Regions from separate parts of the Candidatus Thiodictyon syntrophicum genome, predicted to be linked through region 3. Evidence: predicted binding sites of a transcription regulator. Region 3 holds the regulator's gene; each other region holds the start of a gene.

Region 1 (5,293 bases), on a different replicon from region 3:
GGCACGGGCGGCCGAGCACGGCGCGGTGCGTCGCACCGGGACTTTCACCGAACTGGTCCGCACCGCCGACGGCGATGTGACCGTTCGCTACGAGGTCGAGGTGGCCGGCGGCAAGGCTGAGATCCACGAGGTGCGCGCCCGCTGCGTGATCGGGGCCGACGGCGCCCGCTCCCGGGTGGCGCGCCAGTGCGTCCCCGGGGCGGACAAGATGCCCTGTGTCAGTGCCTATCACGAGATCGTGCGCTCCCCCAAGGACGGCGAGAACGGCTTCCAGGCCAACCGCTGCGATGTCTACTACCAGGGCAAGATCTCGCCGGACTTCTATGGCTGGGTCTTTCCGCACGGGGACACCACCAGTGTCGGCGTGGGCACGGCGCAGAGCGGCTTTTCACTGCGCGAGGCGACGCGCGAACTGCGCCAGGCGGCGGGGCTCGCGGACGCAGAGACGCTGCGCCGCGAGGGCGCCCCGATCCCGCTGCGCCCCCTGGGCCGTTGGGACGACGGGCGCAACGTGGTGCTGGCGGGGGATGCCGCCGGGGTCGTCGCCCCGGCCTCCGGTGAGGGCATCTATTACGCGCTGGCGGGCGGGCGCTTTGCCGCTGAGGCGGCGAAGGCCTTCTGCGCCACCGGCGATGTGCGCAGCCTGAAATCCGCCCGCAAGGGGTTCATGAAGGCCCACGGGCGCGTCTTCTGGGTCCTGGGGATCATGCAGCGCTTCTGGTATTCCAGCGACAAGCGGCGCGAGCGCTTCGTGAAGATGTGCGCGGACCCGGACGTGCAGCAACTCACCTGGGAGGCCTATATGAACAAGCGCCTGGTCAAATCCCGGCCGGCGGCCCATATCCGCGTCTTCTTCAAGGACATGGGGCATCTCCTGGGGTTGGTTTCGGCCAAATGAAGACGTAGCGTTCGCGTCGGCACAGACGTCAGGGACAGGATCAACAGGACTGGAAATTGCTTTTCTTGAGCCCCACTGATGACCTGACAGCGGCCGACAAATGAGTTAAACACGACGACAATGCGCACGGAACCTGTGGCCCTGCCCGATGTGATGCTGGTGCTCGACACCCAGGGCATCATCCGCGATGCGACACTGTCCAACCTGTTCGCCGACGAGGGCGTGGCCGACTGGATCGGCAACCCCTGGGCGGACACGGTGAGCGAGTCCGACAGCGAGGGCCTGCGGCGCATGATGGAATACGCCCGTGAGACCGGCGTTTGCGCCTTTCGCAATGTGACACAGCGCTTCCCCAGCGGGCTCCAGATCCCGGTCGAGTACACGACCGTCCTGCTCGGCGGGCACACCGGGCTCCTGGCCGTCGGCAAGAATCTGCGGGCGGTGGCCGAACTCCAGTCGCGGCTTGTCGAGGCCCAGCAGGCAATGGAGCGGGACTATTGGAAGCTGCGCGAGGTCGAGACCCGCTACCGCCTCCTGTTCAACTCCTCCCGGGATGCGGTCCTGCTGTTGCGTGCCGCCACCCTGCGCATCGTCGATCTGAACCCCGCCGCCGCGGCGGCCCTCGGGATCGGGGCGGCCCCGACCAAGGGCGCCGCCGACCTGCGCTTTCCGGAGGCCTTGCGGGCCGACGAGCGCGAGGTCTTCGACGGGATGATCCAGCGCATCCGCGAGCGAGGCAAGGCCCCCGGGGTCCTGTTGCGCCTGGGGCGGACCCAGACCCCCTGGCTGGTGCGGGCCTCCCTGGTCAGTTGCGCCCAGGAGGAGGTCCTCCTGGTCCAACTGGCACCGGCGGCCCTGGACCAGACCCCGCCGGACCCGGCCGACCCGGTGCGGTTCGAGGACCTGATCGAGGGTGGGCCGGACGGCTTCGTGGTCATCAGCCACGAGGGCACGATCCTGCGCGCCAACCGGGCCTTTCTGGAATTGGTCCAGATGGGTTCGGAGGCGGCCGTACTGGGCGAGCCCCTGGGCCGCTGGCTCGGCCGACCGGGGGCGGATCTGACGGTACTGCTGGCCAACGTGATGCGGCTGGGGGCGGTCAAGCTCTTCTCCACGGTCCTGCACGGCGACCTCGGCACCGAAGTCCAGGCCGAGATATCGGCCGCCGGCCGGGGCGGCAAACAGGGCGGGACCATCGGTGTCTTCATCCGCGACGTGAGCCGGCGCCTGTCGGCCGCCGACCAGGGGCGGGGCATGGACGGGGTGATGGAGTCCCTGACCAGACAGATCGGCAAGACGACCCTGCGCAAGCTGGTGGACGACACGGTCGCGGTCGTCGAACAGCGCTACATCGAGGCCGCGCTGGATCTGACCGCCGGCAACCGGACCGCCGCGGCGGAGTTGTTGGGCCTCAGCCGCCAGAGCCTCTATGTCAAGCTGGGCCGCTATGGGTTGGAGGATGATCCCAAGCTGTTGGCCGATCCGGCGGTGTTGCCGTAGCGAGGGTTCGCCTCAGATCGACCAGTCATAGGCCATACATCAGGCATAGACAATGGTGCGGGCTGGCGACAAACGGACAGGATTAACAGGATTTCGCAGGATTAACAGGATTTTCGGAAGTGCAGCGCATAGCGCGTAGGATGGGTAGAGCGCAGCGAAACCCATCAGGATGCACGCTCAGACCCCTGGGTAAGGATGGGTTTCAACTGCCGGACGGGGCATTCGCCCCGTCCGAAACGTTTTTCCCCGACCTGCTGAATCGCATCAGCGCTCAGCACAGCAATAAACGCTCGGGACGGGGCGAATGCCCCGTCCCGCCGCCCGATCCGGGCACACCGCTGCAACTGCTGGGGAATTCAAGGCCCAACCACAAGCACACTCGCCGCGGCCGGGTGCTTTCACGCCGGCGTCTCGCGTCGATTGAGATCTTGAAAGATAGCGTCCGCGGCGCTGATCAGATCCTGGTCCGACGGGGCCTCGTAGGGTGTCTTCTGCTGCGCAGAAGCTCCAGCAGAACCTCGCGCCGCTTGCCTCGGGCAACGCGGCAAACGATTGGAGCAATTGACGGGCGGCTGTTCTCATGATCGAACCGCGCGCCGCCGTCGCAACGCGCGGGCAGTCTGTCTCAGGTCTGACACAGGGCACTGACCCGCGCGCCCGCCGTCGCTGCCGAGCCTCGCCAAGCCGCCGATGACCTGAGGAAAAACAGTTCTATCGCGCCTTGCGCACAGCGTTTCGGCGGTGGGAACGGCTCTTGCTTAACAGGCATTGATCGCTCGCGACCCGGTGCCCAACCCAATCGCCGGGCACCCTGAACCCAAATCCGGCAATTGCTCTCACAAAGACACGAATAACACAAAGAAAAACAGATCATTGAAGGTGTTGGGCCGATCACCGCCCGGGTGACCTCCTCGCCCGACATATCGCTCTGAAAATCTTTGTGATCTTTGTGTCTCTGTGAGAGAACTGCTCTTTCTGGGCTGAATGGCCGCGTACCGGCTCAAGACCCGCGGACACCCCGGAGCGACTGCACCACGATGTGGACGAGTGACCCCGCCCAGACACCAGGCAACCTGACCTGCCCCTTCTGCGGCCTCGCGTGCGATGACCTGAGCGTCGCCGCTGGCCCGGATGCCGGCCTGGTCCTGGTGAACGGCTGCCGGACCGCCCGCAACGCCTTCGCCGGGGCCATGGCCGCGGGTCCCGGGGCCGCACTGATCGACGGCCAGCCGGTGACCCTCGAGGCGGCCCTGGCCCAGGCCGCCGGGCTGCTCGCGGCAGCCCGGGCGCCGCTGTTCGGCGGTCTGGTGACCGATGTCAACGGGATGCGCGCCCTGCTGGATCTGGCCGATCGCTGCGGGGCCCTGCTCGATCACGTCGCGGCTGACGCCCTGTTCCGCAATCTGCTGGTCCTCCAGGACGGCGGCTGGATGACCGCGACCCTGACCGAGGTGCGTAACCGGGCGGACCTGATCCTGATCCTGGGCCGCGAGGTCCCGCACCGCTTCCCGCGACTGTGCGAGCGTGTCTTGCTGCCCCCCGAGGCCCTCTTCTCACCGCCCGCGCAGCGCCGTCTGGTCCTGCTCGGCCCCGCGCAAGCCGGTCCGCTGCCGGCCGAGCTTGCTGCCGCCAACCCGACCCTGATTCCGGTGGCGTTGACGGACCTGGCCGGGGTCGGCGCCCTGCTGCGCGGCCTGATCGCCGGTCGGCCGGTCCGGGCCGATGCCATCCCCGGGGTGGCGAGCGCGCAACTGATGCAGTTGGCGGGCTGGCTGTGCGGCGCCCGCTACGCCGTGGTGACCTGGGCCGCGGGCGAACTCGCCTTCCCCCACGCGGAGTTGACGGTCCAGGCCTTCGTGGAACTGGTCCGCGACCTCAACCGCACGACGCGGGCCGCCGCGCTGCCCCTGGCCGGGACCCTGGGGGACCTGACGGCCAACCAGGTCTGCACCTGGCAGACCGGCTATCCGCTGCGCAGCGGTCGCCAACAGGGCAGCTTCTGCTACGAGCCGCTGCTCTACCGCCACCAGGACCTGCTGGCGCAGGGGCAGTCCGACCTGCTGCTGTGGGTCCAGGCGCTGCCGGCCGCCAACCCCGCCGCGACGCCGACAGCCAAGTGTCCGACTATCGTCTTGGGTTACCCGGGGTTCCCCTGTGGCCAGGTGCCGGAGGTCTTCATCCCGGTGGGCCTGCCGGGGATCGACCACCCCGGGCACTGGTACCGCACCGATGCCGTCTGTCCCCTGCCGCTCGGGCAGGTGCGCGACCTGGGGTTGGCGTCGGTGGCGGGGGTGATCGGGATGCTGAGCGAGCGGCTTGGGGCCACTGCCAAGTGACCTGGAGAGAGGAGTTGTCCACAGATGAACACAGATGAACACAGATAATTCATTGACTTACGCTTGCGCGGGGGCTCACCTTGCCGGTGATTGTGACATCAGCGATAGGCGCATGACAATTCAAAGAAAATCTGTGTTCATCTGTGTTCATCTGTGGATTTTAGGATTACTAAGATATTTGTCCGCAAATTAGAGCAAATGAAAATGATTCGTTATCCGGCGGCCTTGATCATTGCTCGGGCCACGGCGCTCGTGTCGGGGGTGCTGGTCCGCACAGCGGACCCTACGCGGCGTCGTGCCCGTAGGGTCCGCTGCGCGGACCGGGCCTCGCCGATTTGCGTTCATTTGCGGACGACCCCTCTTTTTCGGACACTGTGACTACGATGATCGGTACAGGAGGAGACAGATGCTGACCAAGCTCGTCGGCGGCCTGATCTACGATCCCGCCCAGGGGATCGACGGCGAGGTCCGCGATCTCTTCATCCGTGACGGACAACTCGTCGCGCCCGCGCCCGGGGAGGACCCGGACCATACCCATGACCTGCGCGGCAAGCTGGTG
Region 2 (5,293 bases), 2.0 Mb from region 3:
GCTTCCAGGGCCGCCAGCGCCCAAGCTGGGAGAAGACCTTTTCCTGCGCCTTCTCGCGGATCGAGCAGGTGATGAGCAGCAGCACGTCCGCGTCCTCCGCCCGCTCGGTCAGCACCAGGCCTTGGGACTCACGCAGCAGGTCCGCCAGGCGCGCGGAGTCGTACTCGTTCATCTGGCAGCCGTGGGTTTGGATGTAGAGCTTGCGGGACATGGCGCTGAGGGTAACGGAAGGCGGGCGCCTGGTCCAGACGCACCGCGCCCCGACCCGGGTCCCGCGGGGACGGCACCGCGACCGGCCAGCCCGCCCACCACGGCGGCCGAGTACCGCAACGACGGTGCTATGCTGCACCGCTGGTTCGGCACGCGGGAGACGTCCGCCGTGAAATTTCCCTATGGTTTGAGCGACTTCGGCACCCTGATCCAGGACGGCTACTGGTATCAGGACCGCACCGACCGGATTCCCCAATTGGAGGACGCCGGGCGGCAATTGATCTTCATCCGCCCGCGGCGCTTCGGTAAGAGCCTGCTCCTGTCGATGCTGGAGCACTATTACGACCTGAACCGGGCGGACCAGTTCGACGCCCTGTTCGGGGGGCTGGCCATCGGGCGCGAACCGACGGCCCTGCACAACCAGTTCTTCGTGATGAAATGGGACTTCTCACTGGTCAAGGCGCAGGGGGAGGTCGGGGCGATCGAGGCGGCGTTGCATCGGCATTTCAACGACCGGGTGACGCAATGCGTGGCCGATTATGCGCCCTGGTGGACCCGGGCGATTACCCTCTGCCCGGACAATGCCGTCTCCTCGCTGGAGTCGCTGCTGGGCGCGGTGCGCGCTACGCCCCACAAGCTCTATCTGCTCATCGACGAATACGACAACTTCGCCAATGAGGTGCTGATGGCCGGGCCTGGTCAGAGCGGGGGCCAGGGCCACTATGAGTCGCTGCTCTACGGCGAGGGGTTGCTGAAGACCGTCTTCAAAATGGTAAAGGCAGCAGCGGGCGGCATGGGGTTGGACCGGGTGTTCATCACCGGGGTCTCACCGGTGGTCTTGAGCGATATGACCAGCGGCTATAACGTCGGTACGAACATCTACCTGGAGGCCGCCTTCAACGACCTGTGCGGGTTCACGGAACCCGAGATCGCCCGGGTACTGGAGCGACTGGCGGCGGACGGCGGCGAATGGTCCCCCGCCGCGGCCTTGGACACCATGCGGACCTTCTACAACGGCTATCGCTTCAGCGCGGAGGCGACCGCGAGCCTCTACAACCCCACCCTGAGCCTTTATTTCCTCGATGCCCTGCGGCGCCAAGGGCAGCCGCCGGCCCAGCTGCTGGACGAAAACCTGGCGATGGACCGCAACAAACTCGCCTATATCGCCCGCCTGCCCCATGGCGAGGACCTGCTGGTCGCGGCCTTGAGCGGCGACGACCAGGTCGTCATTCCGCAACTGGCTCGGCGCTTCGGGGTGGAGGACATGCTGCGCGCGGTCAAGGACCAGCCCTTCATGGCCTCGCTGCTCTATTACTTCGGGGTCCTGACCCTGGCGGGGCTGACGCCCTACAATGAGACCATACTCAAGGTCCCGAACCTCGTGGCCCGCGCGCTCTATGTGGAACGGCTGCGCGATACCTGGCTGCCGGAGTACGAGGATCGCAGCCGCATGGTCGCGGTGGCGCGTCACCTCTGCCAGACCGGCGACCCCGCCCCCCCTATGCGACTTCATCGAGTCACGCTTGTTCCGGGTGCTGTCGAACCGGGATTACCGCTGGACCAATGAGTTGCTGGTCAAGTTCGCCTTCCTTACCCTACTGTTCGACGACCGGCTCTATATGGCCGTCTCGGAACTGGAGACCGATCGGGGCTATGCGGACCTGGCGCTGATCGTGCGCCCGGACATGCGCCGGTTTCAGGCGCTCGACCTGCTGCTGGAATTCAAATATCTGGGGCTCAAGGACCTGGGACTCACCGGCGAGCAGGTGCGGGCGCAGCCGCGCGAGGCCCTGGCCGCCCTGCCGGCGGTGACGGCCCGACTCGATGAGGCGGCGGCGCAGGCGCGGGGCTACGGCGCCACGCTGCGCGGGCGCCATGGGCTCACGGACCTGCGCGCCCTCGCGGTGGTGGCATTGGGGGTCGAGCGGCTGGTGTGGCGGGTGCTGTGAACTTAAGGGCGGGACAGGACATGGGCCCCGTCCCGAAACGCCTTCTGGCTCCCACGCTCCTGCACGGGAGCAAGCGCGGGCGCTCCGCGTCCAGCGCCAAGACCGGACGCGGAGCGCCCGCACGGCATTCCCCTGCTTCCGCGTGGGAACGAGAGAGGGCTAAGGGGACGGTCAGTTCACGATCCGACGCGGCCAACGCACGGCGGCGTCACCCCTCACCCCGCCCGAACACTGCGCTGGCGGCGACGCGTGAGCCACACCGCGGGCACCGCGGCGAGCAGCAGCGCGAGCGGGGCGGGAACCGGGACTTCGACGGAGAAGGTGACGGAGGTGCCTTTGCCGCTATCGTAGGAATAGACCGAGCCTACCGAGGGCGAGGCCCCAGAGAAGGCAAAATACAAATAGTTATTCGCATAGGTGCCGCCACGGGTGGTGATGATATTCTGCCAGGTAGTCGCGGCGGTCTCCGTCAGGGAACCAAAATCCGTGCTGTACAGATCCAGATGGTTTCCCGAGACGTTGTTGTAATACCAAAGCTCGCTTTCGCCATTTCCGACACGGTTCGGAACGAAGCTCGAGGTCACACCATTGACCGTCCCGGTGATCAGGCTCGGCAGGATGCTGATCGAATCGCTCAGACTGCCGATCGTGAGGGCGCCGCCCGTCCAGCCGTCGGCGGCCGGATTGGCGATGCTGTAGTTGACGATGGCGGCGGCGGCCGGGCCGGCCGGCATCCAGGCGGCCAGGGTCAAGACCGAGGCCAGCAGTGGGGCGGCGACCGCGGATCGGCCAGCCGGGTAAGGGTGGGTGGGGTTCAGGTTGGACATGGGGGCTCCCGCGTGAGCGTGGGTTAAGGATTTGTCGTTCTTGGATCAGGCCGGTCCCAGGCCCTTGGTGACGTCCGCGGGGGTGAGAGCGATCCCTACTTAAAGTAAGCAATATCCGCGCCACATCCTGCCCTGCCCTGCCCTGCCCTGCCATCAAGAATAACAAACCAAAACAATTTTTTACGAGACGCATAAGGAAAACGGAAAGTGTCCTGAAGCGCCAGCCGACGCAACCGCGAAATCCATGCTGTAAAAAAAGCTGACACCGACCCGGCTTTTCGCCGACTGAAGTCGGCCGTCCCAGAGCCGGCCCGGCCCCGGGAGGTCGAATCCTGGCGCTGCCGCAACCGCCCGGGGGGCCGGCCGGTCCGGCCGGGGTGCTATGCTGAGTCGGCGTCTTAAGGCCGCACTCGCCCGCGCACCCTGCCCGGCGCGGGCGCGCACCGGGGCGGGCCCGCCCGCGATCAGCGCTGCGGCCAGTCCATCGCGGTGCCCGCGTCATCAGGGCTTCCAGCCCTGATGCAGTGAGGCGGCAATGGCCTGACGACGCGGCCGCCCCAGCCCGGCCGCAGTGATGATCAAGACCGGCGAACCCTGATCCAGCACGCGAGCATCGGCATCATGAAATTTCCCTATGGTCTGAGCGATTTCGGCACCCTGATCCAGGAGGGTTACTGGTATCAGGACCGCACCGACCGGATTCCCCAATTGGAGGACGCCGGACGGCAATTGATCTTCATCCGCCCGCGGCGCTTCGGCAAGAGCCTGCTGCTGTCGATGCTGGAGCATTATTACGACCTGAATCGGGCGGACCAGTTTGCCGCCCTGTTTGGGGGGCTCGCCATCGGGCGGGACCCGACGCCGCTGCACAACCAGTTCTACGTGATGAAGTGGGACTTCTCGCTGGTCAAGGCGCAGGGTGAGGTGACGGCGATCGAGGCGGCGCTGCATCGGCATCTCAATGATTGTATCGCAGAGTTTGCCCTGCGCTATCAGGCGCGGATGCCCCCGGTCATCACGATCCAGGCCGACAACGCCCTCTCGTCGCTGCGCTCGGCCCTGATGGCGGTCTCCCAGACGCCCCACAAGCTCTATCTGCTCATCGACGAATACGACAACTTCGCCAATGAGGCGCTGATGGCCGGGCCTGGTCAGAGCGGGGGCCAGGGGCACTATGAATCGCTGCTGTATGGCGAGGGGTTGCTGAAGACCGTCTTCAAGATGGTGAAGGCGGCGGCGGGCGGTATGGGGTTGGACCGGGTCTTCATCACCGGGGTCTCGCCGGTGGTCCTGAGCGATATGACCAGCGGCTATAACGTCGGGGAGAACATCTATCTGGCGCCGGACTTCAACGACCTGTGCGGTTTCTCCGAGCCCGAGATCGCCACGGTGCTGGAACGACTGGCCGCCGACGGCGCGTCCTGGTCGCCCGCCGCGGCGCTGGCGACCATGCGCACCTTCTATAACGGCTATCGCTTCAGCGAGGACGGCACCGAGAGCGTCTATAATCCGACCTTGAGCCTCTATTTCCTGAAGGCGCTGAGCCTTCGGGGGCAGCCTCCGCGACAACTCCTCGACGAAAACCTGGCGATGGACCGCAACAAACTCGCCTATATCGCCCGCCTACCCCACGGCGAGGACCTGCTGGTGGCGGCCTTGAGCGGTGACGATCAGGTTGTTATTCCGCAATTGGCCCGACGCTTCGGGGTGGAGGACATGCTGCGCGCGGTCAAGGACCAGCCCTTCATGGCCTCGCTGCTCTATTACTTCGGGGTCCTGACCCTGGCCGACCGGGGCCTGCTCGGGGAACTGGCGCTGAAGATCCCCAATCTGGTCGCCCGGGCACTCTATGTGGAGCGGTTACGGGACCTCTGGCTCCCCGGCTACGAGGAGCGCGAAACGGCGCAGGCTGCAGCCAAGACCCTCTACGTGCGCGGCGACCCGGCCCCCCTGTGCGACTTCATCGAGTCACGCTATTTCCGGGTGCTGTCCAACCGCGACTACCGCTGGACCAATGAACTCCTGGTCAAGTTCGCCTTCCTCACCCTGCTGTTCGACGACCGGCTCTATATGGCGGTTTCGGAATTGGAAACCGACCGGGGCTATGCGGATCTCGCCCTGATCGTGCGCCCGGACATGCGCCGTTTTCAGGCGTTGGACCTGTTGCTGGAGTTCAAATATCTGGGGCTCAAGGACCTGGGTCTCACCGGCGAGCAGGTGCGGGCGCAGTCGCGCGAGACCCTGGCGGCCCTGCCCGTGGTCGCGGCCCGGCTGGATGAGGCGGCGGCGCAGGCGCGGGTCTATGGT
Region 3 (5,293 bases):
AGGCGTGGGTCAGATAGTAGCGCAGTTGATTGATCAACTCTTCGTCCGAGACGGGGGACCCGATCAGGGGGGTGCCGGTGCGTTCGGCCCAGTCCCAGAACAGTGGTTCGGGCTCGATCCCGTCGCAGAAGATCACCGCGGTGGGCCGGTCGGTGAAGAGCTTTTCGATGGTCTCGGCGAAGGCGGTGGCGCCGAGACCGGCCAGGTACACGAGTTCCGCGCGACCGATAACCTGCAGCCGGTTCGGGTGGATGCAGTTGAGCGACCCGACCAGGGCCTGGCCGGACAGGGTCGGGTCGTCCCCGCGCAGCGGGCGGCGGGTGCCGGGCTCAGGGGTGAGCCAGCGCAGCCGGGTGCGGGGCCCGGTGTGCCGGATGAGTGACTGGAGGCTGTCGGCCATGATGGGGCGCCGTGCGCTAGGCGACGCCGAAGACGCGCAGGACGGCGGCGGCGGACCCCGCCTGCCGCAACTGCTGGCGCACCGCGGGATCGTTGAAGCGGCCGGCCAACTCGGCCAGGAGTTGCAGGTGCTCCTCGGTGGCGGTCTCGGGCACCAGCAGCGCAAAGGCCAGATCGACAGGCTCCCCGTCGGCCGCGTCGTAATCGACCCCGCGGGCGAGGGAGACGAAGGCGCCCAGGGACTGGGTGGCCTCCTTGACGCGGGCGTGGGGCAGGGCGATGCCGTGCCCGAGCCCGGTACTGCCGAGCCGCTCGCGCTCCAGGAGACGCTCGAAGATCAGGTCCGGTTTCAACTGCGGATGGTCCGTGGCCAGGAGGCGGGCCAGGGTCTCGAGCAGACGCTTTTTGCTCGCGATCTCAAGACCGCGGCCAATGCGGTGTTCGTTGATGAAGTCGGGCGGTAACATCGGCTACCGCTCCTGGCCGCGGACGCAATGCCGGACGGCGCGGCAGGTACCGCGGCGCGGGTCGCGCAAGTGGGTGCGGGTCATGTCGGCTGACTCCTCTTGGTCGTGCGGGACGCACGCGCCCGTCACACTGGTTCGGATGGCCCCGGGTCGCAACGAAAGACACCTCGAACGGGTGTCCGAGGTGTCCGTGCGTGCCGGCCCGGGTGCGACCCTGTGGTTTATCGGGGTTCGCCCTTACTCGGTCTCGCCGGGCTTGGTGCCGGTGACGGCCACCGGGCGGTGGCTGGCCTTCTTCTCCTTGTGGCGCAGGATCTGGCGGTCCAGCTTGTCGATCAGGGTGTCGATGGCGGCATACATGTCCTCATGGACCGAGTCGGCGAACAGCTTACCGCCGTTCACATGCAGGGTGGCCTCGGCGCGCTGGGCCAATTTCTCCACCGTCAGGATGACGTGGGCGTTGATGACGTGGTCGAAATGGCGAGCCAGGCGCTCGAACTTGTTATCGACGTACCCCTTGAGGGCCTCGGTCACGTCGATATGGTGACCCGTCAGGTTGATATGCATGGTCTGGTCTTCTCCTCTGGTTTCAAACCGCCTGTCAAGCCAGGCGTTTGCGTTCGTTCGAGGGTGGGATGCCCATCGCCTCGCGGTATTTCGCGACGGTGCGTCGCGCAACATTGATGCCCTGATCGGCCAACTCGTCGGCGATCCGACTATCGCTCAAGGGCTTGCGGGCCGATTCATTGGTGATCATCTTGCGGATCAGGGCGCGGATGGCCGTGGATGAACACTCGCCCCCGGCCGCCGTGTTCACGTGGGACGAGAAAAAAAACTTGAACTCGAAGGTCCCGCGCGGGGTGTGCATGTATTTCTGGGTGGTGACCCGCGAGATGGTGGACTCGTGCAGGTCCAGCGCCTCGGAGACGTCGCGCAGGATCAGCGGCTTCATGGCCTCCTCACCGCGTTCGAGAAATTCCTGCTGCAATTCCACGATCTTGGCGGCGACGCGCAGGACCGTGTCGTTGCGGCTGACCAGGCTCTTGATGAACCAGCGGGCCTCTTGCAGGTGACTTTTCAAGGCAATGCTGTCCGCACTCTGGTCGCTGCGCCGGATGAGCCGCGCATAGTCGGCGTTCACTCTTAGTTTAGGCGTAGTTTCCGGATTCAGCTCGACCTGCCACACACCTTCCACACGCCGCACGAAGATGTCGGGTACAACGTACTCCGACGCGGTCTCCGCGATCAAGGTGCCGGGGCGGGGATTCAGGTGCCGGATCACCTCCAGGGCGGCGTGGATCGCCGCTTCCGGGGCGCCCAGCAGGCGTGCCAGGGCCGCCACGTCGTTGCGGGGCAGAAAGTCGAACCCGTCCGCGCAGATCGCGATGGCCAGCGCCTGCGGCGTGGTCTGGCCGGGGGCCGTCGGCGCGCCCTGGGGTAACTGGCGCAGTTGCAGCAACAGACACTCGCGCAGATCGCGGGCGCCGACCCCCGCCGGGTCGAATGACTGGACCCGGTGGATGATGGTGGTGACCTCCTCGGGGGCGATCGTCGGGTCGCCCAGGGTGCTCAGCAGTTCCTCGCAGTCCGTGCGCAGGTAGCCGTTGCCGTCGATGGCGTCGATCACCGCGAGCGCGATCACCTCGTCGCGCGCACTGAGCCGGGCCAGATTGAGCTGCCAGATCAGGTGGTCATGCAGGGTCTCCGGGCGGCTCTGCTGGGAGAAGGGGTCGAAGTCGTTGTCGTCGCTGCCCTGGCTGCCGCTCGGGAGATAGTTTTCGTAGACATCGTCCCAGTGGGTGTCCACCGGGAGCTCGTCCGGCATCTCGCTGGACTCGCCCTGAACCTCGCGTTCGATCGTCTGTTCCTGGACGGTGGCCGTCGGCTCCGGCGTGGCGTCCTGAACCAGGCGGGCGTCGGCGGCGTCGGCGGCCTGGAAGCGGTCGGCCTCATCGCCCTCCTCGAGCATGAAATTGCTGTCCAGGACCTCTTGGATCTCCTGTTGGAGCTCCAGGTTGGATAGCTGAAGGAGCTTGATCGCCTGCTGCAACTGGGGCGTCATCGACAGATGCTGACCAAGTCGAAGCTGGATGGACTGCTTCATCGCGGGGGCTGCGTGTGGGGTGGACCGATCGAGTCTAGCAAGTTGAGTGCCTGTTTTGATTCTAGCCTATTCGGGCGCCATGGCGGAATGGTCTGGGGCGCTCACATGGAGAAATCGGTGCCGAGGTAGACCTCGCGCACCTGCTGGTCGGCGAGCAGTTGCGTGGGAGTGCCGGCGGCGATCATGCTGCCGTCACTGATGATGTAGCCGCGATCGCAGATGTCGAGGGTCTCGCGGACGTTGTGGTCGGTGATCAGGACGCCGATGTTGCGCTCGCGCAGGTGCGCGACGATGGCCTTGATGTCGCCGACCGCGATCGGGTCGACCCCGGCGAAGGGTTCATCGAGGAGCATCACCACCGGGTCCACGGCGAGTGCGCGGGCGATCTCCAGGCGGCGGCGTTCGCCGCCGGACAGGCTGAGTGCGAGTGAGGCGGCGACATGGCTGATCCCCAGTTCCTGGAGCAGTTGTTCGCAACGCTCGCGCTGCTGGTTGCGGTTCAGGTCGCGGCGGGTCTGAAGGATCGCCAGGATGTTGTCGCGTGCGCAGAGTTTACGGAAGACCGAGGGCTCCTGCGCCAGGTAGCTCAGTCCCGCCCGGGCGCGGGCGTGCATCGGCAGTTGCGTGAGGTCGCGGCCGTTCAACTCGATGCGTCCGTGGTCACTCGGGATCAGCCCGACGATCAGATAGAAACAGGTGGTCTTGCCGGCACCGTTGGGGCCGAGCAGGCCGACCACCTCGCCCGCGTTCACCTCGACACTCACGTCCCGCAGGACCTGGCGGTTGCGGTAGCGCTTCTTCAGGTGGGTGGCGCAGAGGGTGCTCACGCGCCGCCCTGCTTGCCGGGCGGGGGTGCCTTGGGGGTGGGTACCGGGGGCGCCGGGGGTGCCGCGGCGGTGCCGGGCGCCGGCGGCTTGCCGTCCTTCTTGGCCTGCGGCGTCATTTGGATCTTCACCCGGCTGTCGCCTCCCGCCTGCACCCGTGCATGGGCCCGATCATAGACGATCCGCTCGCTGGCGATGCGGTCCGTGCCCTGGATCACCAGCGCCTCGCCGGTCAGGATCAGCTCGTCGCGGTCCGCGTCGTAGTCCATGCGCTTGGCAAAGGCCTGCATCTCGCCCTGCTCGCCGTCCAGTTGCTGTTTGTAACTGGCCGGTTCGCCCCGGGCGATGATGTACTTGATCTGGCGGTCGCTGCGGTGGTGGACCGTGACCTGGTCGGCCAGCAGGCGCATGGTCCCCTGGTCGACCTGGACCTGGCCCAGATAAAGGCTGGTGCTCTTGCCCTCGTCGACCTCGACGCGGTCGGCCTCGATCAGCATGGGCTGCGCCGCGTCGCTCTGCAGCGCGACGGCGCTGCGGGTCGTCAGGCCCAGACCCAGGGTCAAGAGCGCGGCGGCCAGGACGGGCAAGGCCCGGGGCGCGGTGGTGGCGATCATCGGTCTGGCGTTCATGGGGCGGCTGAACCAGCATTCCCCTTCTCGGTTGGGGTGGGAGCGACAAAGATGTGGGCGCGCCCGGGAAACTCAGCCCGGGACGGGTGGGCGTACCACAGGCGCACGCCGGCGGCGGTCAGCCAGTCGTTGTCGCTCGCGAGTCTCACCGGCTGATCGCCCTGGGCGTATTCACGCTTGGGCCAGAGCCGCAACTGCGAGGTTGCGAGTCGTAACGAGCGGTTCGGACCGGCACCGGCCCGCTCGATCCGGACCTCGTCGCGCAGGTCGATCTCCTCGCCCTTGGACAGCAGGAAACCCTGTTTGGATTCCACCTTCCAGGGCGGTCCGCCCTCGCGGTCGAGCAGGGTCAGGCGCGGCTGGTCGAGTTCGGCCAGGTCCTCGGCAACATACTGGCGCAGTTGGTCGGCCACCAGATGCCGCTGCGGGCGTCCGTCGGTGTTGGTCTCGATGGCGTCGAGGTCCCAGACCATGTGGTCAGGGGCACGCTCGCGTACGCGCGCGGCCGGTTCCTCGCTCAGACTGCGCAGCAGCCACCAGGCCCCGCCTGCGAGGATGGCGAAGACCATCGCCAGGCGCCCCTGTCGCGTCGTCCACACGCTTTGTCACCTCGCTGTGCATCGGGTTGCGTTCAGGCGCCCTGAAGGTAGCCGCGGTTGATCGGCTCCAGGGTGCCCTGGGCCGTCATCACCAGCTCACAGACCTCACGCGCCGCGCCCCGTCCGCCGGGGGCACTGGTGCACCAGTGGGCGTGTTGGCGAACCAGGGGATGGGCATCCCCGACGGCGATCGCCAGTCCCACCCGGCGCATGACCGGCAGGTCGATGACATCATCGCCCACGTAGGCGATCACCGCGTCCGTGAGCCCCA

The links. Region 3 encodes sigma-54, which starts transcription at its own class of promoters, with help from an activator protein. Its sites were predicted from a motif close to TGGCANGNTNCNTGCTT; they were not measured.
Region 1: a site for sigma-54 is predicted at 3,142-3,158, ahead of THSYN_RS31825 (formylmethanofuran dehydrogenase subunit B). Genes of this name have one in related genera too.
Region 2: a site for sigma-54 is predicted at 3,093-3,109, ahead of THSYN_RS10585 (PEP-CTERM sorting domain-containing protein). Genes of this name have one in related genera too.

The regions. Positions count from the first base shown of each region.
Region 1 covers NZ_CP020372.1:137,660-142,952, forward strand. Annotated here, with positions in the region: gene THSYN_RS31815 (geranylgeranyl diphosphate reductase) at 1-898, shown strand, start outside; gene ppsR (transcriptional regulator PpsR) at 1,019-2,398, shown strand; gene THSYN_RS31825 (formylmethanofuran dehydrogenase subunit B) at 3,436-4,734, shown strand; gene THSYN_RS31830 (formylmethanofuran dehydrogenase subunit A) at 5,141-5,293, shown strand, end outside.
Region 2 covers NZ_CP020370.1:2,518,013-2,523,305, reverse strand. Annotated here, with positions in the region: gene miaB (tRNA (N6-isopentenyl adenosine(37)-C2)-methylthiotransferase MiaB) at 1-211, opposite strand, end outside; partial or broken gene THSYN_RS10590 (AAA family ATPase) at 380-2,159, shown strand; gene THSYN_RS10585 (PEP-CTERM sorting domain-containing protein) at 2,375-2,911, opposite strand; gene THSYN_RS10580 (AAA family ATPase) at 3,608-5,293, shown strand, end outside.
Region 3 covers NZ_CP020370.1:471,043-476,335, forward strand. Annotated here, with positions in the region: gene THSYN_RS02045 (hypothetical protein) at 1-400, opposite strand, end outside; gene THSYN_RS02050 (PTS sugar transporter subunit IIA) at 417-866, opposite strand; gene hpf (ribosome hibernation-promoting factor, HPF/YfiA family) at 1,104-1,433, opposite strand; gene THSYN_RS02060 (RNA polymerase factor sigma-54) at 1,468-2,970, opposite strand; gene lptB (LPS export ABC transporter ATP-binding protein) at 3,072-3,797, opposite strand; gene lptA (lipopolysaccharide transport periplasmic protein LptA) at 3,794-4,423, opposite strand; gene lptC (LPS export ABC transporter periplasmic protein LptC) at 4,420-5,022, opposite strand; gene kdsC (3-deoxy-manno-octulosonate-8-phosphatase KdsC) at 5,055-5,293, opposite strand, start outside.